Regions from separate parts of the Bradyrhizobium sp. B124 genome, predicted to be linked through region 2. Evidence: predicted binding sites of a transcription regulator. Region 2 holds the regulator's gene; the other holds the start of a gene.
The links. Region 2 encodes LexA, which represses DNA repair genes until DNA is damaged. Its sites were predicted from a motif close to TGTTCNNNNTGTGTTCNG; they were not measured.
Positions count from the first base shown of each region.

Region 1: the regulator LexA is predicted to act here: its motif matches at 4,471-4,488, upstream of AAFG13_RS26780 (YifB family Mg chelatase-like AAA ATPase).

Region 1 covers NZ_CP152413.1:5,618,489-5,633,017, forward strand. The annotation lists gene AAFG13_RS26770 (response regulator) at 1-2,116, opposite strand, end outside; gene AAFG13_RS26775 (hypothetical protein) at 2,220-2,738, opposite strand; gene AAFG13_RS26780 (YifB family Mg chelatase-like AAA ATPase) at 2,870-4,420, opposite strand; gene AAFG13_RS26785 (MBL fold metallo-hydrolase) at 4,528-5,499, opposite strand; gene gshB (glutathione synthase) at 5,691-6,638, opposite strand; gene AAFG13_RS26795 (YraN family protein) at 6,669-7,052, opposite strand; gene rsmI (16S rRNA (cytidine(1402)-2'-O)-methyltransferase) at 7,039-8,004, opposite strand; gene AAFG13_RS26805 (penicillin-binding protein activator) at 8,224-9,438, shown strand; gene hemW (radical SAM family heme chaperone HemW) at 9,632-10,789, opposite strand; gene rdgB (RdgB/HAM1 family non-canonical purine NTP pyrophosphatase) at 10,776-11,411, opposite strand; gene rph (ribonuclease PH) at 11,423-12,136, opposite strand; gene hrcA (heat-inducible transcriptional repressor HrcA) at 12,311-13,399, shown strand; gene grpE (nucleotide exchange factor GrpE) at 13,564-14,169, shown strand; gene AAFG13_RS26835 (hypothetical protein) at 14,215-14,454, opposite strand.
Region 2 covers NZ_CP152413.1:1,224,526-1,239,054, reverse strand. The annotation lists gene lpxI (UDP-2,3-diacylglucosamine diphosphatase LpxI) at 1-397, shown strand, start outside; gene lpxB (lipid-A-disaccharide synthase) at 397-1,575, shown strand; gene AAFG13_RS05690 (DUF1330 domain-containing protein) at 1,746-2,117, shown strand; gene AAFG13_RS05685 (SRPBCC family protein) at 2,376-3,035, shown strand; gene AAFG13_RS05680 (metalloregulator ArsR/SmtB family transcription factor) at 3,041-3,376, shown strand; gene gltA (citrate synthase) at 3,409-4,710, opposite strand; gene gltX (glutamate--tRNA ligase) at 4,871-6,292, opposite strand; gene AAFG13_RS05665 (glutamine--tRNA ligase/YqeY domain fusion protein) at 6,447-8,126, shown strand; gene AAFG13_RS05660 (nuclear transport factor 2 family protein) at 8,162-8,548, shown strand; gene AAFG13_RS05655 (ComEC/Rec2 family competence protein) at 8,696-10,981, shown strand; gene AAFG13_RS05650 (hypothetical protein) at 10,978-11,205, opposite strand; gene AAFG13_RS05645 (hypothetical protein) at 11,351-11,779, opposite strand; gene lexA (transcriptional repressor LexA) at 12,036-12,740, opposite strand; gene glp (gephyrin-like molybdotransferase Glp) at 12,972-14,183, opposite strand; gene AAFG13_RS05630 (HAD family phosphatase) at 14,197-14,529, opposite strand, start outside.

The DNA.
Region 1 (14,529 bases), 4.4 Mb from region 2:
GGCCGGCCAGCCCGCCGGACTCGTGGGCGCGGATCTGCTTGGTGGTCTCGATGCCGTTGAGGCGCGGCATCTGGATGTCCATCAGCACGAGATCATAGGGCGTGCCGGCCGACGTCGCCGAGAGCCAGGATTCCATCGCCTGCTCGCCATTGGTGGTGATGACGACGCTGTGGCCGAGCCGGGCGAGCAGCGAGCGCATCAGGAGCGCGTTGATCTCATTGTCTTCTGCAACCAGGATCGTGAGCCCTAGCGGCGCGGCCGCCGGCGCAGTGGGCGCGGACTCAGTGACTGTCTCGATTGCAGGGCTTGGCGTAACAAGACTTGGCGTCACAAGGCTTGGTGCGGCGATTTCGGGTGACGCGGTCAGGCGCGCGGCGAGCGACGACGCACGCAGCGGCTTGACCAGATAGCCGGTGAATGCGGCCGTCTCGGAAGCCGAAAGGTCCTGCCGCGTCGCCGGCGTGACCATCACGATCCGATGGGTTGCGTGGATGCGAGCAGCGTTGGCGAACGTCTCGATCGTCGGCGTGCCGAGCGTGTGATCGATCAGCACCGTGTGCCAGCTCCGCTCCGGCAGCAAGGCCTTGGCGACATCGGCATCCGACACGATGCAGGTCTGCGCGCCCCAGCGTTGCAGCCGCCGCGAGATCAGCGAGGCCTCGATGCTGTGCGGCGCGATCAGCATGATCGATTGCCCGGCGAGGTCGGGCGCGGTGAAGCCGTTGGCCTCGCCGGTGTCGGCAGCAACGAGCGGAATCGAGACCTCGAAGGTCGAGCCCGCGCCCGGCGTGCTTGCGAGCGAGATCCGGCCGCCCATTCGCTTGACGATGCGATCGCTGATCGAGAGGCCGAGCCCGGTGCCGCCATAGCTGCGCGCGATGCGGTCGTCGGCCTGCTCGAATTCCCGGAAGATGCGCTGCTGCGCTTCCGGTGCGATGCCGATGCCGGTGTCGCGAACCAGGAAGCTGATCTCGTTCGGCCAGATGCCGGGCTCGACGATCAGCGCCACGCCGCCGGTCGCGGTGAACTTGATGGCGTTGCCGGCGAGATTGAGCAGCACCTGGCGCAGCCGCGCGGCGTCGCCGGTCACCTGCATCGGCAACCGCTCGTCGACATAGGCGGCGATCTCGATGCCCTTGGCCTCCGCGCGCGGCGCCAGCAATTCGGTGATCTCCTCGATCAGGCCGGACAGCGCGAAGGCGCGGTGTTCGAGATCGATCTTGCCGGCTTCGATCTTGGAATAGTCGAGCAGCTCCTCGATCAGCGCGAGCAGCGCGTCGCCGGAGGTCTTGACCGCCTTGACGTAGGTGGTCTGCTCCGGCGTCAGCTGGGTGTCCATCAGCAGTCCGCTCATGCCGATGATGCCGTTCAGCGGGGTGCGGATCTCGTGGCTTGCCATCGCGAGGAAGCGCGACTTGGCGCGGTTGGCGGCATCGGCCTGGTCGCGGGCTTCGGCCAGCGCGCGCTCGCTCTCGGTGCGGTCGGTGACGTCGCGGCCGACGCTCTGCATCTCCGCCGGCGCGCCGGCATCGTTGCGCACGAGGCCCTCGCGCCAGGCGATCCAGCGCGGCCCGTGCGGTCCCTCGATCTTCTGGTCGTAGACCCGCGTGCCGTTGGATTCGAGCGCGGTGTCGCCCTGCTCGAGCACCTTGAGGGTAGCGGTGCTGCCGATCAATTCGCCGCGCGGGATCTGCGCCAGCGCGCAATAAGCGTCGTTGGCATAGGTGATGAGGCCGTCGAGGTCGCGCAGCACGATCAAATCGTCCTGCGCCTCGAACAGGGTGGAGGCGCGCTGTTCGGCCTCCTGCAGTTCCCAGTTGCGATCGGCCATCGCCTCATTGTGCATGACGATGGTGCGCAACCTTCTGCGCATCAGCCGCAACCGGATGCCGAGCGTCACGATCCAGAGACAGGCGAGCGCGAACAGGAAGCTGACGCCGATCGCGAATATATTGGGATCGTAGCCGCTGTGGCTCGAGAGCGCGCCGGAAATGAACCCGAAGGCGCCGCCGAATGCGACGGAAAAGATCGTGAAGGAACGGACGATCGTCGCAACCCAGGAATGGCGCCGCAGGAAGCGGCGAAGGCGCAACTTGATCCGGAAGAAACGCCCCATCAATGGTGGTCCTGAGAGTGCCCGATCTGGCGATGAGGATGCGTCGGCCACCTTGAAAAGTGCTTGAGGTTGGTGGCCGTTTCGCGCCGCCCTCGGAACAGGGTTAGCGGGAGGTTAACTCCGCCACTGTCTGGTCGCGGAAGCGCGCGTGCGGCGCGAGCGATGCCGCTTCGAGACGGCGGTGTCCGCCGCGGGCGCTGACGATCAGCGCCGCGGCGTCGCGCGCCGAGAACGTCTTCGACTGCACGTAGACGCCGTAATCGAACGGACCGTCATGGGAAAGATAGATGATCGGGCCGGTTGCGGTCGGCGCGCCGGAAATCCCGATCAGCTGCGGCACGGCGTTGCTTTCGCAGGCGCCGGCCTCGGCATCGTCGATGTCGTCGATCATCGTGAAGTCGGCGGCCTCGGCGCTGTCGGCGATCCGGACCCGGACGGTGGCAAGGCTGGGGTCGTCGGTGAAGCTGACGTGAAGCTGCGCCTGCCAGGGGACCGATGCGATCTGCATCGTGGCGCCGCCGACCTCGATGCAGGGCCCAGGACCCGGCAGGAATTCAGCGCGGGCGAATACCGCGGCCACGGCAAGGGGGACCACCGAGGCCAGAACCTTCATACGCAACATGACACAACTCGCTCGACCCAAGCTTGCCGCGGATCGCGGTGCTTATGGTTTGCGGAGCGTAAATGAGAGTGGTTACCGTCGTGTTGACGCGGATGATTCCGGCATGAATCGGGACAGTGCTCCGGTTCGAGTCACGCCGCGCGGCGCAAATCGTCGGCCAATGCACGATAGGACAGCGCTTCGGCGAGGTGCAGCCGGCCGATCGTCTCGGCGCCGTCGAGATCGGCGAGCGTGCGCGCCACCCGCAGCACGCGGTGATAACCGCGCGCGGTGAGGTGCATGGTCTCGGCCGCTTCGCGGAGCAGCTTCTGGCCATGCGCGTCGGGCTGCGCGATGGTCTCGAGCAGCGCGCTCGGCGCTTCCGCATTGGTGCGGACATGCGGCATGCCGGCCGCCGCGAAGCGCGCAAGCTGGATGTCGCGCGCGGCCGCGACGCGGGCGGCGACCTCGGCCGAGCCCTCCGCCGGCGGCGGCAGGATCAGATCGGCCGCGGTCACGGCCGGCACCTCGATCCGCAGGTCGATCCGATCCATCAGCGGCCCGGAGATCCGCATCTGGTAATCTGAGGTGCAGCGGTCGAGCCGGCCGCGCTTGCAGGAATAGCCGGGCTCAAAGGCGTGGCCGCAGCGGCACGGGTTCATCGCTGCGACCAGCATGAAGCGCGCCGGATAGGTGACGCGATGGTTGGCCCGGCTCACCGAGACTTCGCCGTTCTCGAGCGGCTGGCGCAGCGAATCCAGCACACGCGGATCGAACTCCGGCAATTCGTCGAGGAACAGCACGCCCTGATGCGCGAGCGAGATCTCGCCCGGCTTGGCGCGCATGCCGCCGCCGGTCAGCGCCGCCATGCTGGCGGAATGATGCGGGCTGCGGAACGGGCGCCGCGCGGTCAATGCGCCGTCGCGGATCTCGCCGGCGACGGACGCGATCATCGAGACTTCGAGCAATTCGGATGGCGACAGCGGTGGCAGGATCGAAGGCAGCCGCGCCGCCAGCATCGATTTGCCGGCGCCGGGTGAGCCCATCATGAGCAAATGGTGTCCGCCGGCGGCGGCGATCTCGAGCGCGCGCTTTGCGCTCTCCTGGCCCTTGATGTCGCGCAGGTCGAGCAGCGCTTCCTCGCGCGCCTCGTTTTGGTCTTGCACCTTCGGCTGCGGGCGCGACAGCACCTGCGTGCCCTTGAAGTGATTGGCGATCTGGATCAGCGATTGGGCTGCGATGATCTGGATGTCCGGGCTCGCCCAGGCGGCCTCCGAGCCGCAGGCGGCCGGACAGATCAATCCCTCGTCGCGCGAATTGGCGCCGATCGCCGCCGGCAGCACGCCCGCCACCGGTGCGATCGAGCCGTCGAGCCCGAGTTCGCCAAGCACGGTGAAGCCGCTGAGCGCATCCGGCGGGATCGCCCCGATCGCCGCCATCAGGCCGAGCGCGATCGGCAGGTCGTAATGGCTGCCCTCCTTGGGCAGGTCGGCCGGCGCGAGGTTGACGGTGATGCGGCGGGCGGGAAGCGCGAGGCCGGAGGCGATCAGCGCCGAGCGCACCCGCTCGCGCGCCTCCGACACCGCCTTGTCGGGCAGGCCGACGATCGCAAACGCCGGCAATCCCGGCGCGACCTGGACCTGTACGTCGACCGCACGGGCCTCAATCCCCTCGAAAGCGACGGTGGAAACCCGCTGGACCATGCTGCCCCTATCTTCCGCCACCCAAGGTAGCGGAGCGGATTGCCCAGCGCAAGAACATTAAGAGAACATCCGGGGGCGACGCGCGCCGCCCCCGGATGCGCCCGCCGTCACAGCGTCATCTGCATCGGCTCGGGATAGTAATGGAAGCCCTCGCCGGCCTTGGCGACGTGGCCGTAGCCGGGCCAGGCGAAGTGATAGGACATCACGGGCGTCTTGTTGGCGGCCAGCATCTCGAGCAGCTTGACCCGTGAGTTCGCCGCCTGTTTCGGATCGGTATCGTAGGAGAACTCCATCCGCGGCCGCTCCAAGAGCAGCACCGCGTGATGCGAGAGGTCGCCGAGGAAGGCAAAGGACTTGCCGCCCGAGCTCACCATGAAGATGGTGTGGCCCACGGTGTGGCCGGGCGCTGCGATCGCCTGCACGCCGGGCAGGAATTCCTGGCCATCCTTGAAGAACACGATGCGATCGCGCACCGGCAGCAGGTTCTTGCGGGCGTGCACCACAAAGTCCTTCAACGGACTGCCCATCTTGCCTTCGTCGGTCCAGAAATCGAGATCGCTTTGCGCGATGTAGTACTGCGCATTCGGGAACAGCGGCTTGTTGTCGGCATCGACAATGCCGCCGATATGATCGATATGCGCGTGCGACAGCACGACGGCGTCGATGTCCTCCGGCTTGATGCCGGCTTCCTTCATGCTCTTCTGCTGCCGGCCGGTGGTCGGACCGAACGCCTTCGACGTGCCCATGCCGGTATCGAACAGGATCAGTTTGTCGCCCATGTTGACGATCGGCGAGTTCTGCTCGAGCACGACATTGTCGGGCGAGAGGAAGTTGTCGGAGAGCATCTTCTTCACTTCTTCCTTCGGCACGCCGGTGAAGGTGCCGGAGGGATCGCCGAGCGGAAGCGGGCCGTCGGAGACGACGGTCACTTCGGCATCGCCGAGAACGAAGCGGTGCCAATAGGGTGTCTGCGTGCCGAGCTTCGGCGCGCGTGCCTGCGCGGTGCCGCCGAGAAGTGTGCTGGCGCCGAGACCGGCACCGAGCGCGAGCAAGGATCGTCGTGAGACATTGAGCGTCATAACGTCTTCCTCCACAATTTTTATGATGTTTTCGCGTTGTTGCCCGCGCGTTGACCCGCCGCTTGACCTGACGCAGGCAAGAGAATGCTGCCCTCGCCCGCGCAAGCTGGCAAGTAGAATAAGGCGAACGCACACGCGCCCGTACGCTGGCTAAATTTCAGCCAGCCTGTGCAGCGCACAAGGGAGGAGGATTATTTCGCGGCGCGCTTCTTCTCGATGGTATCCCAGATCATCGCTGCGACATCCGGGCCGTTGAGCCGCTGGATGGCGCGGATGCCGGTCGGCGAGGTGACGTTGATCTCGGTCAAATTGCCGTCGATCACGTCGATGCCGACGAACAGCAGGCCGCGTTCGCGCAGCGCAGGTCCAAGTGTGGCGCAGATTTCGCGCTCGCGATCCGAGAGCTCGGTCGCCTTGGCCGCACCGCCGCGCACCATGTTGGAGCGCAGATCGTCGGCTGCCGGCACGCGGTTGACGGCGCCGGCGAATTCGCCGTCGACCAGGATGATGCGCTTGTCGCCATGCTTCACCTCGGGGAGGAAGCGCTGGATCACCCAGGCCTCCTTGAAGGTCACCGAGAACATGTCGAACAGCGAGCCGAAGTTCATGTCCTCCGGCAGCACGCGGAAGACCGCGGCGCCGCCATGGCCGTGCAACGGTTTCATCACGACGGCGCCGTGCTGGTCGCGGAACGCGTTGATCTCGTCGAGGTCGCGCGAGATCAGGGTCGGCGGCATCAGCTGCGGGAAATTCATCACGAACAGCTTTTCCGGCGCGTTGCGCACGCTGGCCGGATCGTTGACGACCAGGGTGCTCGGATGGATGCGCTCGAGGAAATGCGTCGAGGTGATGTAGGCGAGGTCGAACGGCGGGTCCTGCCGCAGCAGCACGACGTCGAAGCCGTTGAGCGCCTCCCGCTTCGGCTCGCCCAGCGTGAAGTGATCGCCGACCTCGTCGCGTACGGTGAGAGGCTGCACCGGCGCCACCAGCTCCTCGCCGCGCAGCGACAGCTTGTCGGGCGTGTAGTAGGAAATGCCGTGGCCGCGCTTCTGCGCCTCGAGCAGCAGCGCGAAGGTCGAATCGCCGCGGATGTTGATGCGCGCGATGGGATCCATCTGGACGGCGATCTTCAATTTCATAAGCGTGTCCCGCGAGGTCTGAGGGTAACTTTAAGGGCTTGCGTCGAATGCCGCTAACAAATGGCGCGGCAGGCTCTTCGGCGCAATCAGCACGGCGTCGAATCTGAGATCAAATTCGGCATGTTCGGGATGCGCCATCAGCCAGGCCTGGGCGGCGTTGACGATGCGCTGCTGCTGGCGCGGCGTCACCGCATAGGCGGCGTCGTCGAGGCTGGCACGGGCCTTGACCTCGACGAAGGCGAGCAGATTGCGCCGGCGCACCACCAGGTCGATCTCGCCATAGGGGGTGCGGAAGCGCCTTGCCAGGATGCGATAGCCCTTGGCGATCAGAAGCGCCGCGGCGCGGCTTTCGGCCGAGATGCCGGTGCGGAATGCCGCGACGCGTTCAGGCGAGGCGCTGTCAGTCTTCGCCATCGCCGTCCCCGATGGTCTTGGCAATTTCTTTGGCGAGCTCGAGGGCGCGGGCGTAGACCTCGCGGCGCGGCCGACCCGACAGCTCGACGGCGTGCGCCACCGCATCCTTGACGCTGCCGCGCGCGAGCTGCACGCGCAGGAGATCGTCGAGTGCGTCCTGGCCCATCATGCCGGCATCGTCTGGTGGCGGCCCGATGACGAGCACGAATTCGCCGCGCGTCTCCAGCGCGTCCGCGCCTGCCGCAAGCTCGGCGACCGGCGCGCGCTTGACCTCCTCATGCAGCTTGGTCAGCTCGCGGCAGATCGCCGCATCGCGTCCAGCCATGATCGCGGCGAGATCGCGCAGCGTGTCCTGCACGCGATTGCCGGATTCGAACATCACGAGCGTCGCATCGATCCGGGCGAGCTCGGTAAGCCGCGCGCGGCGCGCGTGCTCCTTCGCCGGCAAAAATCCCTCGAAGAAGAACCGGTCGGTCGGCAGCGCCGCAACCGACAGCGCTGATAGCACCGATGATGGCCCCGGCACCGAGATGACGGCATGCCCGGCGGCGCAGACGTCGCGCACCAGCTTGAAGCCGGGATCGGAGATCAGCGGCGTGCCGGCATCGGAAACCAGCGCGATCGAGGCGCCCTGCGCCAGCCGCTCGAGGATCTTGGGCCGGGCCTGGGCCGCGTTGTGCTCGTGATAGAGCGCCAGCTCGGCGGTGATTGCGTAACGTTCGGTCAGCCGGCGCGTAATCCTGGTGTCCTCGCAGGCGATGACGTCGACGCCCGCCAGCGTCTCCAGCGCGCGAAGGGTGACGTCGGCGAGATTTCCGATCGGGGTCGCCACCAGATGGAGCCCGGGCGCGGCCTTTGGCGCAGCAAGCTGCTGGCCGCCGATCGAAAAGGTCCTGGCCGCTGTGCCTGTCGTGGCATCGGAATGGTGGAGGGAACTGGCTTTTGCGCGCATAATGCCAATCTAGAGGGATGGCAGCACTTGCGCCACATCCGGCAACCGCGATGACGGTAGGCGGTTGCTGAGGGAAACGGGAGCCGCGGCAACGGCGCCGCGAGGCCATAATCCTTTTGTTTTAGTTAACTATTCGCCGACAATATGCCTGAATCCACCCGCCTCATCAGAGCTGGATGGAGTCCTGGCCGATCCTGGTCGGTCAAGAGAAGAGAGACGATGGCAGGCCCGCATCACCGCATGTCCCCGCCGTCGGGCACGACCCGGCGAACCGCGCTAGGTCTGCTCGTGGGCGCGCCGTTGCTGACGGCCTGTTCTGGCGTCCAGCAGAGCCTGAGCCAGTTTTCCAGCCCGTTCGGCGGCAACCAGGAAGCCGGTCCTGCCGGGCCGCCGCAACAGCCGCAGGCGGTCGGCACCGGGCAAGTCAAGATCGGGCTGATCCTGCCGCTGTCGGCCTCCGGCAATGCCGGGCTCGCCGCGCAGTCGATGCGGAACGCCGCCGAAATGGCGCTGGCGGAATTTCAGAACCCCAACATTCAACTCCTGATCAAGGACGATGGCGGCAGCCCGCAAGGTGCGGCGCAGGGCACCCAGCAGGCGCTGTCCGAGGGCGCCGAGATCATTCTGGGACCGCTGTTCGCAGGCTCGGTGCCCGCCACCGCGCAACTGACGCGGCCGCGCGGCACCTCGGTGATCGCATTCTCCACCGATTCGAGCGTCGCCGGGCGCGGCGTCTATCTGCTGAGTTTCCTGCCGGAGTCCGACATCAATCGGATCGTCGACTATTCCTCGGGGATCGGAAAACGCTCGTTCGCCGCGATGGTGCCGGACAACGCCTATGGCAACGTGGTCGAGGCCGCGTTCAAGCAGGCGGTCGGCCGCAAGAACGGCCGCGTCGTTGCCTTCGAGAAATATGGCGCCGACCGCGCGACGCCGGCGCGGACCGTGGCCCAGGCGCTCGGCCAGGCCGACGCGCTGCTGCTCGCCGACGACGGCGATTCGGTGGTCGCGACCGCCGACGCACTCACCGCAGCGGGTGCCAATCTGCGCAACATCCAGCTGCTCGGCACCGGGCTGTGGGACAATCCGCGGGTGTTCGCGAGCCCGGTCCTGCAGGGCGGCCTCTACGCCGCGCCCGATCCGTCCGGCTTCCGCAGCTTCGCCGGCCGCTATCGCGCCAAATACGGCGGCGAGCCGGTGCGCACCGCAACGCTTGCCTATGACGCCGTGGCGCTGATGGCGGCGCTGGCGCGCACCCAGGGCGCGCAGCGTTTTGCGCCGGAGACGCTGACCAATCCATCCGGCTTTGCCGGCATCGATGGTCTGTTCCGTTTCCGCTCCGACGGCACCAATGAACGCGGCCTTGCCGTCATGAAGGTGGCTTCCGGCGGCGGCACGCCGGTCGCCGGCTCGCCGAAGAGCTTTGGCGCTTAACTTTCGTCAGGCGGTCAAGCTGCCTTGTCGAGCGCCGGAACCCGCCAGCTACTTTGCATGGGGTTGTTTTCGATATTTTGGCAGCGTGCACCTAGACCGTTTTCGAGCGAAGTGGATACCGGTTCGCGTGAAGAAAACGCGTCAAAACAAGAATCTGGAGCCCCGTTCCGATTCAATCGGAACGGGATAGGCTCTAGGCGGCGAGATCCGCGACGACCGCGTCGAGCACCGGAAATCCCGACTTGGTCACGCGCAGCCGTCCGTCGGCATCGACGGCGATGGCGCCTTCCTCGCGCAGCATCGCGATCCGGTGCGGGTCGAGCTTGCGGCCGGAAAGCTTCGCATAGCGCGTGGGATCGATACCTTCGGCGAGCCGCAGCCCCATCAGGAGGAATTCGTCGGCGCGCTCTTCGCTGTTGAGGCTGTCATCGGTGACGACGCCATGGCCCCGCTCCTCGACGTTCAACAGCCAGGCCTCGGGGCGCCGCTCGGTCGCGGTTGCGTGCCTGACGCCGTCGATGTCGAGCCTGCCATGCGCGCCGGGGCCGATACCGGCATATTGCTCGCCGCGCCAATAGACGAGGTTGTGCTTGCACTCGGCGCCGGTGCGGGCGTGGTTGGAGATCTCGTAGGCCGGCAGTCCTTCGCGGGCGCAGACCTCCTGCGTCACGTCGTAGAGCGCGCGCGCGGTCGCTTCATCCGGGGTCTGCAATTTGCCGGCGGCATGCAGCCCGAAGAACGGCGTGCCTTCCTCGATCGTGAGCTGATAGAGCGACAGATGCTCGGCCGCTTCCGAGATCGCCTGCTTCAATTCGTTGGCCCACATCTGCGGCGTCTGGTCGGGCCGCGCGTAGATCAGGTCGAACGAGTAACGGTCGAACGCGTTTCGCGCGATCGCAACCGCGTCGAGCGCTTCGCGCGCGGTATGCAAGCGGCCCAATGCCTTGAGCGACGCATCGTCCAGCGCCTGCACGCCGAGCGAGACGCGATTGACGCCGGCTGCGCGATAGCCGCGAAAGCGCGTCGCCTCGACGCTGGTCGGATTGGCCTCGAGCGTCACCTCGACATCGCGCGAGACCTGCCAGTGCTTGCCGATCGCATCGAGCACGGCGCCGACGGTCTGCGGCTGCATCAGCGAGGGTGTGCCGCCGCCGAGGAAGATCGAGGACACTTCGCGTCCCGGCACCCGTGCCGCCGTGGTCTCGATCTCGCGGGCGAACGCGCGCACGAAGCGCGCCTCGTCGACCGGCGCGTGCCGGACGTGGCTGTTGAAATCGCAATACGGGCATTTGGACAGGCAGAACGGCCAGTGCACGTAGACGCCGAAAGCTTCTCGTTCAGCGTGGCTCAAGGCAGATCTCCGCGAGCTTCACGAAAGCGCGGGCGCGATGCGACAGGCCGAGCCCGAGCGGCGGCAGGCCGTGCTTCTCGATGCTGCTCATCTCGCCAAAGGTCCGCGTGTGCCCGTCGGGCAGGAAAGCCGGATCATAGCCGAATCCGGCGGTGCCGCGCGGCGGCCAGACCAGGGTTCCATCGGCGCGGGCCTCGACCTCTTCGAGGTGATCGTCCGGCCAGGCCACGCACAGTGCGGAGACGAAGTGCGCACTTCGGCGGTCCGGCGCGGTGGCGCCGCGCTCCTGCAGCAGGCGCTCGATCCGCGTCATCGCCGCCATGAAGTCCTTGCCCTCGCCGGCCCAGCGCGCCGAGTAGATCCCGGGCGCGCCATCGAGCGCGTCGACCACGAGGCCGGAATCGTCGGCGAAAGCCGGCAGTCCCGTCGCCTTCGCGGCCTCGATGGCCTTGATCGCCGCGTTGGCGCGAAAGCTGTCGCCGGTCTCCTCGGGCTCGGCGAGACCGAGCTCGCCGGCCGACACCGCCTCCACGCCGTGCGGCGCCAGCAGTTCCCGCATCTCGGCAAGCTTGCCGGGATTATGGGTGGCGATGACGAGCCTTCCGGTGATTCGGCGGTGCATGACCAATCTGACTACGCCACCGCGATCTTTTGCAAGTCGACCAGACGCGCGACACCTTTGCGCGCCAGTGCCATCAGCGCCAGGAATTCACCTTCCGAGAACGGCGTCTTCTCGGCGGTGCCCTGCACCTCGATGATGCGGCCGTCGCCGGTCATGACGAAATTGGCGTCGGTGTCGGCCTCGGAGTCCTCGGCATAGTCGAGATCGAGCACCGGCGTGCCCTGGTAGATGCCGCAGGAAATCGCCGCCACGTTGTCGCGCAACACGTTGGTCTTCAGCATGTTGCGGGTCTTCATCCAGTTGATGCAGTCGGCCAGCGCCACCCAGGCACCGGTGATCGAGGCGGTGCGGGTGCCGCCATCGGCCTGGATGACGTCGCAATCGACCGTGATCTGGCGCTCGCCGAGCGCCTCGAGGTCGACGGCCGCGCGCAGCGAGCGGCCGATCAGCCGCTGGATCTCGACCGTGCGGCCGCCCTGCTTGCCGGCGGAGGCCTCGCGGCGGGTGCGTTCCAGGGTGGCGCGCGGCAGCATGCCGTATTCGGCGGTGACCCAGCCGCGGCCCTGGCCCTTCAGCCAAGGCGGCAACCGCTCTTCCAACGTGGCGGTCACCAGCACATGGGTGTCGCCGAACTTCACCATGCAGGAACCCTCGGCATATTTGACGACGCCGCGTTCCAGCGACACGGGACGCAGTTCATCGGGCGCACGGCGGCTTGGCCGCATTGGAAATCCTCCAGAATTCCGAGAAAGTGGGTTGGGCGTGCTTGTAGGAGGGGGAAGGGGCAGCGGCAAGGGTTTTCGGCCCCGGGATGGTCCGGTGCCAGGGTGGCCGAATGCACGCTTGTCACAGGCCTCCGGGAGCGACAGATTAGGCAGCAATTGTGAAGGACTGGGAGTGTGACGCACCACGATCCGATAGGCCTGATCGCGCCGCATGCAGGGCTCGCCCAGCTCAACGAGCGTTCGCGCGACATTTTTCGTCAAATCGTCGAAAGCTATCTCGCGACCGGCGAGCCGGTCGGTTCGCGCAATATCTCGCGCCTGATCGCATTACCGCTGTCGCCGGCCTCGGTCCGCAATGTGATGTCGGATCTCGAGCAGCTCGGCCTGATCTATGCGCCGCACACCTCGGCGGGCCGGCTGCCGACCGAACTCGGCCTGCGCTTCTTCGTCGACGCCCTGATGCAGGTCGGCGACCTCACCGAGGCCGAGCGGCAATCGATCCAGACCCAGCTTGCTGCCGTCGGCCGTGCGCAATCGGTCGAGGCGGCGCTTGGCGAAGCGTTGACGCGGCTGTCGGGGCTGACCCGTGCGGCGGCGGTGGTGCTGACGCAGAAGTCGAACGCGCGGCTGAAGCACATCGAATTCGTGCGGCTGGAGCCGGAGAAAGCGCTGGTCGTGCTGGTCGGCGAAGACGGCCAGGTCGAAAACCGGGTGCTGGCATTGCCGCCGGGCGTTCCCTCCTCGGCCCTGATCGAAGCGACCAATTTCCTCAATGCGCGGATTCGCGGCCGGACGCTGGCCGAAGCGCGGCTCGAGCTCGAGACGGCATTGACGCAAAACCGCGCCGAGCTCGATCAGCTCACGCAAAAGGTCGTCGCGGCCGGCATCGCGAGCTGGTCCGGCGGCGAGAGCGAGGACCGCCAACTGATCGTGCGCGGTCACGCCAATCTGCTCGAGGATCTGCATGCGCTGGACGATCTCGAGCGCATCAAGTCGCTGTTCGACGATCTCGAGACCAAGCGCGGCGTGATCGATCTGCTTGGCCGTGCCGAGCGCGGCGAGGGCGTGCGGATCTTCATCGGCTCGGAGAACAAGCTGTTTTCGCTGTCGGGTTCCTCCACCATCATCGCGCCCTACGGCGACGCCCAGGGCCGGATCGTCGGCGTCCTCGGCGTGATCGGACCGACGCGGCTGAACTATGCGCGGGTGATCCCGACCGTCGACTATGCCGCGCGCATCGTCAGCAAGATGCTGGGTGGCTGAGCGGACTGGATTTCGCCTTCATTTGACGGGTTTTCTTCGCCCGAACTGGAGATCCCACTGCCTGAGGCCGGTATGTTGCGCTTGATTTTCGCCGCCCAAAGCACGATATCCCGGGCAGCAATCCCCAAGATTTGAACCGACGCGAGTTTTCGAGAAGGCAAGCCATGACCGATCCGAACCGGGCCAATGATAACACCGAGAATTCGGCGCCGACGGGTGAGCCCGTGGTCTCGAAGCCCTACATCATGCCTGACGATCCCGAGGTGGGATCGGTTGAGGCGCTGACCAAGGAACTCGCCGAGGCGCGCGACCGGACGCTGCGCACGCTGGCCGAGATGGAGAACCTCCGTCAGCGCACCCGCCGCGAGGTTGCCGACGCCAAGACCTACGGTATCACCGGCTTCGCCCGCGACGTGCTCGATATCGCCGACAATCTGCAGCGCGCGATCGATGCCGTGCCGGCCGAGACCAAGGAATCCGCCGATCCCGGCCTGAAGGCGCTGATCGAAGGCGTCGAGCTGACCGAGCGTTCGCTGCTCAACGCGCTGGAGAAGAACGGCGTGAAGAAGTTCGATCCGATCGGCGAGAAGTTCGATCCGAACTTCCAGCAGGCGATGTTCGAGGTGCCGGACACCTCGGTGCCGTCGGGCACCGTGGTGCAGGTCGTGCAGGCCGGCTACATGATCGGCGATCGCATTCTGCGTCCGGCGCTGGTCGGCGTCTCCAAGGGTGGCGCCAAGGCGGCCCCGAGCGCCGACATCACGGTCTGATCGCTTCGACGCCAGCCCTGAAGCTGCGAGCTTGCTGCTGTCGTTTCACGGCAGCGGCTTCTTATGCGCCTTCGGCCAATAGGTGCCGAAGCTCCAGAGATTTCCTTCCGGGTCACGGCAGGCGAAATCGCGGCTGCCATAGTCGGTGTCACGCAGTTCCATTTCGTCGCGGTAGATCACGTGCTCGGTGAATCCGATCACTGTCTTGAGCCAGCCGATCATCGCCTCGGCGTCCTTGCAGCGCAGGGTCGGGTAGATGCGCGGGGATTCGATGTCGTGCGTCATGGTCGCGCCGTCTCGCGGTAACCTGTAATTCCGACAATCAGGCCTGCCAGCGACGGCGGGCGTCGCGCGAAGTCG
Region 2 (14,529 bases):
CTCGAGCGCGCTCGCCGACATCGCGCGCGGACGCGGCGTGCTCGATGCGCTTGGACCGTTCGACATCGGTCAGGCGGCCGTGGTGATCGACGGTCACGTGGTTGCGGTCGAGGACATCGAAGGCACCGATGGGCTGTTGGCGCGGGTGGCGCGGCTCCGTGCCGACGGCCGTATCCGCGCCAAGACCGGCCGCGGCGTGCTGATGAAGGCGCCGAAGAGCAAGCAGGATCTCCGCTTCGATCTGCCCACCATCGGTCCACGCACGGTCGAGGGCGCGGCCGCGGCGGGCATCGCCGGCATCGCCGTGATCGCCGGCAACACGCTCGCCGCCGATCCGCAGGGCCTGATCGAGGCCGCCGACGCCAAGGGGCTGTTTGTCATCGGACTGGCGGGCTGATGCAGGCGCATAGTCCCAGCCGCCGCGGCAAGATCTTCCTCATCGCGACCGAGGAGTCCGGTGACCGCCTCGGCGCGGCACTGATGAAGGTGCTGCGCCAGCGCCTCGGCGATGCCGTACAATTTTCCGGCGTCGGTGGCCGGCAGATGACCGGCGAGGGCATCGATCCGTTGTTTCCGATCGAGGAGCTCTCGATCATTGGATTTGCCGCCGTCGTGAAGCAATTGCCGAAGATCCTGCAATTGATCAGGCGTACGGCCGATGCCGTGCTCGATGCTGCGCCCGACATGCTCGTCATCATCGACAGCCCTGACTTCACCCACCGCGTCGCGCGCCGCGTTCGCGCGCGCAACCCGAACATTCCGATCGTCAACTACGTGTCGCCATCGGTCTGGGCGTGGCGGCCGGGCCGGGCGCGCGCGATGCGAGGCTATGTCGATCACGTGCTGGCACTGCTGCCGTTCGAACCGGAGGAATATCGCAAGCTGCAGGGGCCGCCATGCAGCTATGTCGGCCATCCCCTGACCGAGCAGCTCACCTCGCTGCGGCCCAACGAGGAGGAACAGAAGCGGCGCGATGCGCAGCCGCCGGTGCTGCTGGTGCTGCCCGGCAGCCGGCGCAGCGAGATCAGACATCATCTGGCGCTGTTCGGCGCGGCGCTCGGCCAGCTCAACAAGCAAACCCCGTTCGAGCTCGTGCTTCCGACCATGCCGCATCTCGAGGCCATGGTGCGCGAAGGCGTCGCGTCGTGGCCCGTGGTGCCGCGGCTTGCCGTCGGCGAGACCGAGAAGCGCGCCGCATTCCGCGTGGCCCGCGCGGCGCTCGCAAAGTCGGGTACGGTGACGCTGGAGCTCGCGCTGTCAGGCATTCCGATGGTGACGGCCTATCGCGTCGGCGCCGCCGAGGCGTTCATCCTGCGCCGTGCGATCCGGGTGTCGTCGGTGATCCTTGCCAATCTCGTGATCGGCAGCGACATCATTCCCGAGTTCCTGCAGGAGAACTGCACGCCGGACAAGCTCGCGCATGCGCTGGGCGATGTAATCGCGGACTCGCCCGACCGTCTGCGGCAACTCGTGGCGTTCGCGACGATGGACGGGAAGATGTCGACCGGCGACCAGCCCCCGAGCGTCCGCGCCGCCGACATCGTGCTGGCGGAGATGGACCGGAGTTCGACCTAGTCATTCGCTCAACGCGTCGTCAGTGGGGGCTGGTTTGACCCGTGGTGGTCTGTTTTGAAATCGGCGGTGGCGTGTCTCCAGAGTGTGCAATTTTGCTCAGGCACGCGCGACATCTGAGTTTACCATTGCTTGCCTCCCGCCGGATCATCGGCGGCAATGGAGGGGAAGTCATGAAAACCCGCTACACAGTGGCATTATCGATGCTCGCAGGCGTTGCGGTCGGTGGGCTCGCAATTCAAGGCCTTCACGCGCAAGCCAAGCCGCCTGTCTACGTTATCGCGGAAATCGACATTTCGAACGCCGACGCCTACGCGAAGGAGTTTCTACCGCTCGTTCAGGCGAATCTCGGCAAGGCGCTTGCCACGGGAAAGCCGGTTACCATCAGCGGAGAACCAGCGAAGTCGCGCGTTACTGTGCGGCTCTACGATAGTATGGAAGCAGCTAAGGCGGCTTACGATTTGCCAGCGTACAAGGAAGCTCGCAAGATTGGAGACAAGTACGCCACATTCCACATTTTCGCCGTCGAGGGCTCGCTGAAATAGCCCGCGCCAGAAGCGTCATTGGGGGCCGCTCAGTTGGCGGCCTCTTTCATTTTTTGTCGAGATCGAATCCAGTTTGGATCGCGGCTGGAGTGTCCCTCGGACGAGGCGTCACCGAGAGTGGTCGATTTTGATCTGGCGAGTGGCCTATTTCGGCCAGTACCCGCCAGCGGGCGGCATACTGCCGCAACGGTTCCGCTTGCTTCAGAGATTTAGGCCGTACTAATATTAGCTATGGCTAATATTAGTACGGAGCCTCGCATGAAGATCGATCCTGTTGCCTATGTCGGAGCTGTTGTTCGCGAAGTCGCCGTCCGGGACCACGACGGCAAGCCGGCGCGGGCTGTCATCGCGACCCGCAGCTACGACACCGACATCGCCGATCTCTGGGACGCGCTGACCAATCCCGAGCGCATTCCGCGCTGGTTCCTGCCGATCTCGGGCGATCTGAGGTTGGGCGGCCGATATCAGTTCCAGGGCCAGGCGGGCGGGGAAATCACGACGTGTGAGCCTCCGCGCCGGCTCGCGGTGACCTGGGAGGCGATGGGCGCCGTCAGCTGGCTCACCGTGACCCTGGCCGACGATGCCGCCGGCGGCACGCGGCTCGAGCTTGAGCACCTCTCGCTGATCGAGGGCGACTTCTGGGATCGCTATGGACCCGGCGCGGTCGGTGTCGGCTGGGACCTCGCCTTGATCGGGCTTGCGCTCTATGTCGCCGCAGGCCCTGGAGGGCAGTTCGATCGGACGACCGCGGAGGCGTGGCCCGGCTCCGAGGACGGCAAGGATTTCATCCGCCGCAGCAGCGCGGACTGGTGCAGGGCCTCGATCAAGGCAGGAACCGACGAGACGGCGGCACGCCGGGCCGCGGCCACCACGACGGCGTTCTATTGCGGCGAGCCTGAGCCGGGCGGTGGAGGCTAGCGACCGTGCACGCCTTCGACATCCTTGGCGATCCCGTTCGCCGGCGCATCCTGGAATTGCTGGCGACCGGCGAGCACAGTTCTGGCGATGTCGTCGCCGTCGTGCAGCGCGAGTTCGGCATTACCCAATCGGCGGTCTCGCAGCAGCTGCGGATCCTGCGGGACGCCGGTTTCGCGTCGGTGCGCGCCGACGGTACGCGCCGCATCTATGCCGTGGAGCCGGGGCGGCTGCGCGAGGTCGACGCCTGGCTCGACCGGTTCAGGGCGTTCTGGCTGCCGCGTCTCGATGCGCTCGCGACCGAAGTCGCCCGCGGCAAACGAAAACGGCGCCATCAGGAATGATGGCGCCGTCTCGAACTTGTCAGAGATGAAGCTTACTTGCGCTTGTCGATCGTCACATAGTCGCGGCGCGCCACGCCGGTGTAGAGCTGGCGCGGACGGCCGATCTTCTGCTGCGGATCCTCGATCATCTCGCTCCACTGGCTGATCCAGCCGACGGTGCGGGCGACCGCGAACAGCACGGTGAACATCGAGGTCGGGAAGCCCATCGCCTTCAGCGTGATGCCCGAATAGAAGTCGACGTTCGGGTAGAGCTTGCGGTCGATGAAGTAGGGATCGCTGAGTGCGATCTTCTCGAGCTCGAGCGCAACCTTCAGCATCGGGTCATCGCCATGGCCGGTCTCGGCCAGCACCGCGTGACACATCTTCTGCATGATCTTGGCGCGCGGATCATAGTTCTTGTAGACCCGGTGACCGAAGCCCATCAGGCGGACTTCGCTGTTCTTGTCCTTCACCTTGGCGATGAATTCGGGAATCTTGTCGACCGTTCCGATCGACGACAGCATGGCGAGCGCGGCTTCGTTGGCGCCGCCATGGGCTGGACCCCACAGGCAGGCGATGCCGGCCGCGATGCAGGCGAACGGGTTGGCGCCGGAGGAGCCGGCGATACGCACCGTCGAGGTCGACGCGTTCTGCTCGTGGTCGGCATGCAGGATGAAGATCTTGTCGAGCGCGTCGGCGAGCACCGGGTTGATCTTGTAGTCCTCGCACGGCACCGCAAAGCACATCTGCAGGAAGTTCTCGGCGAAGGACAGCGAGTTCTTCGGATACACGAAGGGCTGGCCGATGGTGTATTTGTAGGCCATCGCCGCCAGCGTCGGCACCTTCGCGATCATCCGCATCGAGGCGATCATGCGCTGCTTCGGATCGTTGATGTCGGTGGAGTCATGGTAGAACGCGGCGAGCGCGCCGACCGCAGCAACCATGATCGCCATCGGATGCGCGTCGCGGCGGAAGCCCTGGAAGAAACGCGCCATCTGCTCGTGCACCATCGTGTGGTGGATCACGCGATGGTCGAAGTCCTTCTTCTGCGCCGGGGTCGGAAGCTCCCCGTAGAGCAGCAGGTAGCAGGTTTCGAGGAAGTCGCCGTTCTCGGCGAGCTGCTCGATCGGGTAGCCGCGGTATTCGAGGATACCGGCGTCGCCGTCGATATAGGTGATCTTAGACTGGCAGCTGCCGGTCGAGGTGAAGCCGGGGTCGTAGGTGAACACCCCGGCCTGGCCGTAGAGCTTGCCGATGTCGATGACATCAGGCCCAACCGTGCCGCTCAGGATCGGGAAATCGTAGTTCTTGTTGCCAATGGTGAGTGTGGCTGTCTTGCTGGATTTTGCGTCCATCGTGAGATCCCCGATGAAATCGTTGCGAAAACCGACCTTGCCCAGTCGCTAATTTGCGGCCCATGGCGGGGCGGAACGGCTTGTGGAGAAAGCGTCCGGCGATGGGTAGCTCATTGCAATGTGCGCTGCAAGATGGACCCTGGAGGGGGTCCATGCAGGATCACGCCGCCTGATCGGCGAGACGGGCAAGGCACTCCTGGCGTCCCAGAACGGCCAGCACGTCGAAGATGCCCGGCGATGTCGTACGTCCCGTCAGCGCCACCCGCAGCGGCTGGGCAACGGCGCCGAGTTTCAGATTGTTCTGCTCGGCGAAATTCCGCATGGCGGTCTCGGTGGTTTCGGCCGTCCAGTCGTTGACGGCTTCCAGCGCGGTGCGCAGCCGGCCGATCAACGCGCGCGTTTCCGGCGTGAGGAGCGCGGATGCTTTCGGATCGAGCTCCAACGGGCGATCGGCGAAAATGAAGTAGGCGCTCGCGATCAGCTCGATCAGCGTCTTGGCGCGCTCCTTCAGGCTCGGCATCGCCCGCAGCAATTGCGCGCGGGTGGTGTCATTGAGCTTGGCCTTCAGCGCGGCGCCTTCAGGAACATAATCCAGCACGCTCTCGAATTGGGTCACGAGGGATTGATCGTCGCTCTGCCGGATATAGTGGCCGTTGAGGTTCTCCAGCTTTGCGAAATCGAACCGCGCCGCCGAGCGGCCGATGCCGGAGAGATCGAACGCGTCGATCATCTCCTGGGTCGAGAAGATCTCCTGGTCGCCATGGCTCCAGCCGAGCCGGACGAGATAGTTGCGCAAGGCGGCCGGCAGATAGCCGAGCGCGCGGTAGGCATCGACGCCGAGCGCGCCATGGCGCTTCGACAGTTTCGAGCCGTCAGGCCCATGGATCAGCGGAATGTGGGACATGCTCGGCAGCTCCCACTCCAGCGCGTCGTAGATCTGCTTCTGGCGCGCCGCGTTGATCAGGTGGTCGTCGCCGCGGATGATGTGGGTGACGCCCATATCGTGGTCGTCGACTACGACCGCGAGCATGTAGGTCGGGGTGCCGTCGCCGCGGAGCAGGACTAGGTCGTCGAGGTTCTCGTTCTGCCAGACCACGCGGCCCTGGACCTGATCCTCGATCACGGTCTCGCCGGTCTGCGGCGCCTTGAGGCGGATGGTCGGCTTGACGTCGGAAGGCGCGGTCGCCGGATCGCGGTCACGCCACATGCCGTCATAGAGGCGGGTGCGGCCCTCGGCGCGCGCCTTCTCGCGCATCGCGGTGAGCTCCTCCGGGGTGGCGTAGCAGTAATAGGCGCGCCCGGCGGCGAGCAGGCCCTCGGCGACCTCGCGATGGCGGGCGGCGCGGCTGAACTGGTAGATGACGTCGCCGTCCCAATCGAGCTCGAGCCATTTCAGGCCGTCCAGGATGGCGTCGATCGCCTCCCTGGTCGAGCGTTCGCGGTCGGTGTCCTCGATCCGGAGCAGCATCTTGCCGCCGAGCTTCTTGGCATAGAGCCAGTTGAACAGCGCGGTGCGGGCACCCCCGATGTGGAGGAAGCCGGTCGGCGAGGGGGCGAAGCGGGTAACGACGGAATTGGTCATGATCGAGTGCGACGTATGCTGGAATGGGCGGTGGTGTATATCAGGAACCGAACATAACTAAAGCCCCGGCTGACCTTTTGCCGGCCAAACCAGGCTTGGCCGGACGGCGCGAATTTGGCAGAAGGTTGAGCTGACTCCTCCAGGGAACCCTTTGATGACGATTGACACGACGGCAGAGGCAGGGCGCGACTTCATCCGCGACATCGTCCAGGCCGATCTCTCCTCCCACAAGCACAACCGGATCGTGACCCGCTTTCCGCCGGAGCCGAACGGCTACCTGCATATCGGCCACGCCAAGTCGATCGCCCTGAATTTCGGCATTGCGCAGGAGTTCGGTGGCCAGTGCAATTTGCGCTTCGATGACACCAATCCGACCAAGGAGGAGCAGGAGTACATCGACTCGATCCAGGCCGACGTGCATTGGCTCGGCTACGATTGGGGCAAAAACCTCTTCTTTGCGTCGGACTATTTCGAGCGCCTGTACGATTGGGCCGAGGGCCTGATCAAGGCGGGCCATGCCTATGTCGACGATCAGTCGCAGGAGGAGATCCGGCTGTCCCGCGGCACGCTGACCGAGCCCGGCAAGAACTCGCCGTTCCGCGACCGGTCGGTCGAGGAGAACCTCGACCTGTTCCGCCGCATGAAGGCCGGCGAGTTCACCAACGGCGTCCGGGTGCTGCGCGCCAAAATCGACATGGCCGCCGGCAACATCAACCTGCGCGATCCCGTGCTGTACCGCATCCTGCACGCCCACCATCCGCGCACCGGCGACAAATGGTCAATCTATCCGAGCTACGACTACGCGCACGGCCAGTCGGACGCCATCGAGGGCATCACCCATTCGATCTGCACGCTGGAGTTCGAGGATCACCGTCCGCTCTATGAGTGGCTGCTCGACAAGCTGCCGGTGCCATCGAAGCCGCGCCAATACGAAATGGCGCGGCTCAATTTGACCTACACGCTGCTGTCCAAGCGTGTGCTGACCCAGCTCGTCCGCGACGGCCACGTCTCGGGCTGGGACGACCCGCGGATGCCGACCATCGCCGGCCTGAAGCGGCGCGGTGTGCCGCCGGCTGCGGTGCGCGAGTTCATCAAGCGTATCGGCGTCGCCAAGGCCAACAGCGTGGTCGATGTCGGCATGCTCGAATTCTGCATCCGCGAGGAGCTGAACCGCACGTCGCTGCGCCGCATGGCGGTGCTGCGGCCGCTCAAGGTGGTGATCGAGAACTATCCGGAAGGCCAGGTCGAGGAGATCGAGGCGATCAACCATCCCGACAATCCGGACGCCGGCACCCGCAAGGTCGCCTTCGGCCGCGAGCTCTATATCGAGCGCGACGACTTCATGGAGAACCCGCCGAAGAAGTTCTTCCGCCTCTCGCCGGGCAATGAGGTGCGGCTGCGCTATGCCTACTTCATCAAGTGCACCAGCGTCGTGAAGAACGCCGCTGGCGAGATCGTCGAGCTGCGCGCGACGTATGATCCCGCGACCAAGGGCGGTAACGCACCCGACGGCCGCAAGGTGAAGGCGACGATGCACTGGTTGCCGGCGGCGCAGTCGAAGCCGGCGGAAATCCGCATCTACAATCAGCTGTTCGCCAACCCGAGCCCGAACGCCGCCGATTTCGCCGCCGACCTCAACCCGCAGTCGCTCGAAGTGCTGAGCGATGCGCGGGTCGAGCCTGCGATCGCCGAGAGCAATTCGCCCGACGTGATGCAGTTCGAGCGGCAGGGCTATTTCGTGCGCGATGCGGATTCGACGCCGGACAGGCTGGTGTTCAACCGCACCATCGGCCTGCGCGACACCTTCGCCAAGGAAGTCGGCGGCAAGGGTTAGTGCAACCCGGCGCGGACAACAGACGGAGGCGATCGATGCCTGACGAAGCCGAAGACATCGTCTCCGCCATCATCGCCAGATGGTCCGCGGGTTTCGGCATGCTCGATGCGGATACGCTTGCTGCGCTCTACTCGCAGCACGCGTTCTTCTTCGGCTCGAACCCGATGCTCTATCGCGGCCGCGAGGGGGTCAAAGCCTACTTTGATGGCCTGCCACGCTGGCACGCGCCGCGCGTACAGTTCAGCGATATCAGGACCGAACGGGTGAATGCCGATCTCGTCAACATGGCTGCTATCGCGTCCTTTTTCCTTGACGGCGATGCGCCCTCGCTCGCCGTCAAGATCACCTGGGTGATCGCGCGCGAGGACGGCGACTGGAAGATCGCCTGCCACCACGTCTCGTCGCAGACGCCGCTGATCTAGGCGCGCGGCTTTGGGGCGCTCGTCGCCCAACGAGTGTCCAATTGTCCTCGTAGGCCACAGCCTTCGGTTGCGTGTTTCGGTTCCGTTCCGCTAGTCGGGTGACTGCGGCATCCGCTAGCCTGCCGCCCGGCAGGGATCGCGAGCGGAATGGCGGAACAGGGCACGACGCCGGGCGGCAGACGTGGCTACGCGGGGACGTGGCCGCCGCGCACGGCTGCGCCGGCCGGCGGCTATATTCCGGTGCGCGCCAGCATCTGGCGTCCTCTCGTCGAGACATTGCGGCAATGGGCGCGTGCGGAGACGGGGGCCGGGCGGCTGTTGCCGTGGGTGCCGGTGGCGTTCGGCTCCGGCATTGCATTCTATTTTGCGGCCGAGCACGAGCCGCGGCTCTCGGTCGCGGCGACCGTCGCCATCGCGCTCTGCTTGCTGGCACTGCTGCTGCGGCGGCGCCGGGTGTTTCCCGCCGTCGTGATGCTGGCTGCGGTCGCGGCGGGATTTGCGACGGCGACATGGAAGACCGCGCGGATCGCCCATGGCGTGTTGGCGCGGCCGATATATTCCGTGGCGCTGACCGGCTTTGTCGAGACGCGCGACGTCAGGGAGAAGACGGACCGCTTCGTGCTGCGCGTCGTGTCGATGGAAAGCCAGCGCGAGGTGCCAAAACTCGAGCGCGTCAGGCTCTCGGTGAAGAAGGGCACCGCGCCCGAGGTCGGCAGCTTCGTCGAATTGAAGGCGCGGCTGATGCCGCCGCTCGGGCCGCAGCGTCCGGGCTCCTATGATTTCGGCCGCGACCTCTATTTCCAGGGTATCGGCGCATCCGGTTTCGTGATGGGCGCGGTGAAGACCAGGGAGCCGCCGGCAACTGGTGGCCCTGCGTTGCGCTATGCCGCATTCATGCAGTGGCTGCGCGATGCCATCGACGCGCGCATCCGCACCACGCTGGACGGGGATCAGCGCGCGATCGCAACTGCACTACTCACCGGCCGGCGCGATGCGATCACGACGCCGGTCAACGACGCGATGTTCATCTCGGGGCTCGGCCATGTGCTGTCGATATCCGGCTACCACATGGCCGTGGTCGCGGGTGTCGTGTTCTTCACGATCCGTGCGCTGCTTGCGCTGTTTCCGGCGCTGACGGCCGGGCACCCGATCAAGAAATGGGCGGCGGCGGCCGCGCTCGTCGCGGCGGCGTTCTACCTGCTGCTGTCGGGGGCGGAGGTCGCGACCCAGCGATCGTTCTTCATGACGGCCGTGGTGCTGATCGCCGTGATCGTCGACCGCCGCGCGATCACCTTCCGCACGCTGGCGGTGGCGGCGCTGATCGTGCTCGCGATCGCGCCCGAAGCACTGGTGCATCCGAGCTTCCAGATGTCGTTTGCGGCGACGCTCGGGCTGGTGGCGCTGGTGCAGATCGGGCTGCCGAACCTGCTGGCGTCGCCCGATCATTCGGCGACCGCGCGCGTCGCGCTGTGGGGCGGGCGTGAGCTCACGATGCTGATGCTGGCCTCGCTGGTGGCGGGGCTCGCGACCACACCCTACGCCGCATTCCATTTCCACCGCGTGACGCCCTACGGGCTGCTGGCGAACCTCGCGGCGATGCCGGTGGTGTCGGCGGTCGTGATGCCGGCCGGCCTGCTCGGGCTGCTCGCCATGCCGTTCGGCTTCGACGGCGTGTTCTGGGCAATCATGGGGTTCGGCATCGATTGGATGATCCTGGTGACGCAATGGGTCGCAGCGCTCCCAGGCGCGGTCGGCCGGATGGCGGCGTTCGGAATCGGGCCGGTGGTCGTGGCAAGCGCCGGCCTCATCCTGCTCGGGCTTTTGCGCACGCCGCTGCGCTGGTCGGGGGCGGTGCTGTTGGTGGTGGCCTCGGTCTGGGCGCTGTGGGTGCCGCAGCCGGACGTGCTGGTCTCCGCCGACGGCCGCAACGTCGCGGTGCGGGGCGGCGACGGGCGGCTGCATCTGATGCACAGCGCGAAGGACGCATTTCTGGTCAAGGAGTGGCTGGCGGCGGATGCTGACGCGCGGACTGCCACGGATTCCTCGCTCGGCGAGGGTGTCTCCTGCGATCCGAGCGGCTGCGTGACGCAGGGGCCCGGCGGCGCCTTCGTCGCGCTGGCGACACGGCCGGAGGCGCTGGCCGATGATTGCGAGCGTGCGGCGCTGATCGTGACCGCGCGGCCGGCACCGCGGGGCTGCGCGGCTTCGGTGATCGATGCCGAGCGGTTGCGGCGCCACGGCGCGCTGGTGCTGCGGCGCATCAGGGACGGCTATGCCATCGATGCGGTCAAGCCCGGCGGGATCGACCGGCCGTGGTCGCCGGCGGTTCCCGGCGACGGTGAGGTTGAGACGACGTTGCGCGCACCCGCCAGCGCGCCGCGGCCCGTCGTCGATGCGACGCCGGCCGAGACCGATTTGCAGGGCGAAGATTAGCCGTTGTCGGGTGAGGGGCCGGTCGGCAACTCGAACAGGCCGAGATGGTATTCGTCGGAGTCAGGGCCAGCGTCGGGCTTCTTGACGAGGGTGAAGGAAGCCTCGGGGAATCGCTCCCAGACCTTCAGGTCGTCAGCCGTCACCGTCAGCCAGCCGAACCGGAACATGTAGCGGCCCGGCTCCGTGACGCGTCCAGCCTTTTGCCATGTGACCTTGTCGACCACCACGCACGTCCTCCGTGCCCGATGATGCGCCAAGGCGCGCGCCGACGCAATTCTCCAGCTGCGCCCCGGAACCCGGCGTCCGGGGTCGCTCGAAATCGCTTAGGTCATCCGCCGCCGAACAGCTCATTCCGCGGCGGCGATGCGTTCAACCCAAAAACAGCGACGCAAATGCAGAGGGCCGCCGCTCCACAACCTTCGGCTTCTGCTCGACCGGCGGATGCAGCGCCGGCAATTGCAGCACGCTGACGCGTTGTCCCTCGACGAGCTGGGTCACCAGCACATGGCTGCCGTCGGGGAATTCGACCGCGTCATGATGGCGATCGGGAACGTCGGGCTCGACTTCGTTGAACACGCCGACGCGGAAGTTCATCGTCTTGGTCCAGATCCACCGGCTGTCGTAGCGAACGTTCTCGGCGAAAGCGAGCTCGGTGCCCGGCAGCATGCAGACCGCGACAGTGGGGTCGGTCTCCGAAGCAAAGCCGCGGGTCGACGTGCCGCGGAAAGTCGTGGTGATCAGCGTCTCTCCAACAATGGCGGGGCGCGACGCCACGGCGTGCAGACTATAGTCACACATCGGATGGCTCCTCTGTTCGAGGTAGCGACCCGTGCCTCTCCTTGAGGCATAGGGCCTCTACCAGAGTGGACGATAGCGAACGAGTGTCTCCTCGTTTCTGGGCGATTGTACGACTGGTCGACGAAACGCCCTGATCACAAACACGCGACGCTGCGCGAGAGGTATCGGAGCGCGTCGGGCAGGCTGCACGTTACGCTATCTTTCAAAGAACGATCCGATGTGTTGCTCGTTCCCCGCCGCCGCAAGTATTTGAAATTCAGTATTTGCGATAGAGGCCGATCAGCTTGCCCTGGATGCGGACCCGGTTCGGCGGCAGGATGCGCACTTCATAGGCGGTGTTGGCCGGCTCCAGAGCGATCGACGCGCCGCGGCGGCGGAAGCGCTTCAGGGTGGCTTCCTCCTCGTCGATCAGTGCCACCACGATGTCGCCGGTGTTGGCGACGTCGTTGCGCTGGATCAGCGCCATGTCGCCGTCGAGGATGCCGGCGTCGACCATCGAGTCGCCGCGCACTTCCAGCGCATAGTGCTCGCCGGCGCCGAGCATGTCGGGCGGTACGCTGATGGTGTGGCTGCGGGTCTGCAGCGCCTCGATCGGCGTACCGGCGGCGATCCGGCCCATCACGGGGACCGCGACCGGACGGTTGCCGTCGTCCTCGGCGATCGGCGGCGTGCTGGTGCGCTTGCCGAGGGTGCCTTCGATCACGCTCGGCGTGAAGCCGCGGCGGCCGTTGCCGCCGCCGGCCGAGAGTTCGGGCAGCTTGATGACTTCGATGGCGCGGGCGCGGTTGGGCAGGCGGCGGATGAAGCCGCGCTCCTCCAGCGCAGTGATCAGGCGGTGGATTCCGGACTTCGAGCGCAGGTCGAGCGCATCCTTCATCTCGTCGAACGAGGGCGGTACGCCGGCCTCCTTCAGACGTTCATTGATGAAACGCAGAAGTTCGTACTGTTTGCGCGTGAGCATCTCGAGTATTCCCCCGGTTGGTAGCGTCGTTCGATTCCGAGACTTTTCAGGCGGGGCCAGACCTCAGGAGCACGGTGCTCGTCACAAGCGCTCCCTCGCGGCCTCCCATTTGTACACACCAGTACTCGAAACAAATCATGAACGGACACTATATGTTCGATATGTGTTCCGCAACCACTTAATTTCCGGTGAACGCATCCGGCGAGCGCACAAGCGATGCGGTCTGCGCTGTCACTTGGGCAGTGTCAGGATCTCGCATTCGCTGCCTTTGGCGGCGGCGGGCGCAAACGGCGGACGCACGAGAAGTGCCCGTGCCGCAGCGAGATTCCCGAGCAGCGACGAGTCCTGCTGCATGACAGGCGTTGCGATCAGCGTGCCGTCCTCGCGCTCCTCGAGGCGGGCGCGCAGATAGTCCTCGCGCTGGTCGTTGGCGGCGATGTCGCGGCCGAGCAATGCGCTCTCGCGGCGATGATGAACAGCTTTTCGGCCGCTCAGCGCCCGAATCAACGGCACCAGAAACAGGAAGGCGCAGACATAGGAGGACACCGGATTGCCGGGCAGGCCGATCACCCGCATCGCGCCGAGCCGGCCATGCATCATCGGCTTGCCGGGCCGCATCGCGATCCGCCAGAACGCCATCTCGACGCCTTCGGCTTCCAGCGACTGCTTGACCAGGTCGTGGTCGCCGACCGAGGCGCCGCCGGTCGTGATCAGGATGTCGGCACCCGTCTCTCGGGCCCGGCGGATGCCGGCGGTGGTGGCCTCCACCGTGTCGGCGGCAATCCCGAGATCGACGGTCTCGGCGCCTTCGGCGCGCGCCAGCGCCCGCAGCGCATAGCCGTTGGAATAGACGATCTGGCCGGGGCCGGGCGTCGAGCCCGGCATCACCAGCTCGTCGCCGGTCGCCAGCACCGCGACCTTCGGACGGCGGTGCACCGCGAGGTCCGGATAGTTCATGGCGGCCGCCAGCGACAGCGCGCGATCGGAGAGGCGGCTGCCGGCATCGAGCAGCACGTCGCCTTCACGGAAGTCGACGCCGGCCGGGCGGATATGCCGTCCGGCGGCAGCTAGCTCGGTGATCGTGATGTGGTCGCCGTCGACGGCAGTGTCTTCCTGGATGATGACGGCGTCGGCGCCATGGGGGATCACGCCGCCGGTGAAGATCCGCACCGCTTCGCCGGCGCCGACCGTGCGCTCGAACGGCCGGCCGGCGGCGACTTCGCCAATCACCCTGAGCCGGGCCTTCAGATCACCAGCGTCGACCGCGCGCACGGCATAGCCGTCCATCGCCGACATCGGCTGCGGCGGCTGGGTGCGCCGCGCGGCGAGGTCGCGCGCCAGGGTGCGGTGGTAGGCGGCATCGAGCGCGACCATCTCCTCCGGTAGCGGTTCGGCGCCGGCGAGGACGGCGGACAGGGCATCGGCAACCGGCATCAGGGCCACGCTCGGAGCTCCTTCAATCCAAATGTTCAATACCAAGTGCAGTCAGAGCCCTCGCCACGTCATCCGTCGATGTCACGTGGATGGCATGAAGGCCACGCGCCCGCGCGCCCTCGATGTTGGCGGCCAGGTCGTCGAAGAACAGGATCCGCGACGCCGGCACGCCGATGGCTTTTACCACATGATCGTAGGCCTCGGCGTCGGGTTTCCGAAATCCGATCGTCGAGGACAGGAAAACGTTGCGGAAATGGCTGAGCAGCTCGGCATGGATGACCGAGAAATGCGCAACGTGCGCCGGATTGGTGTTGGAGAAAGCGTAGAGCGGCATCCGCCTGGCGGCGGTGGCGAG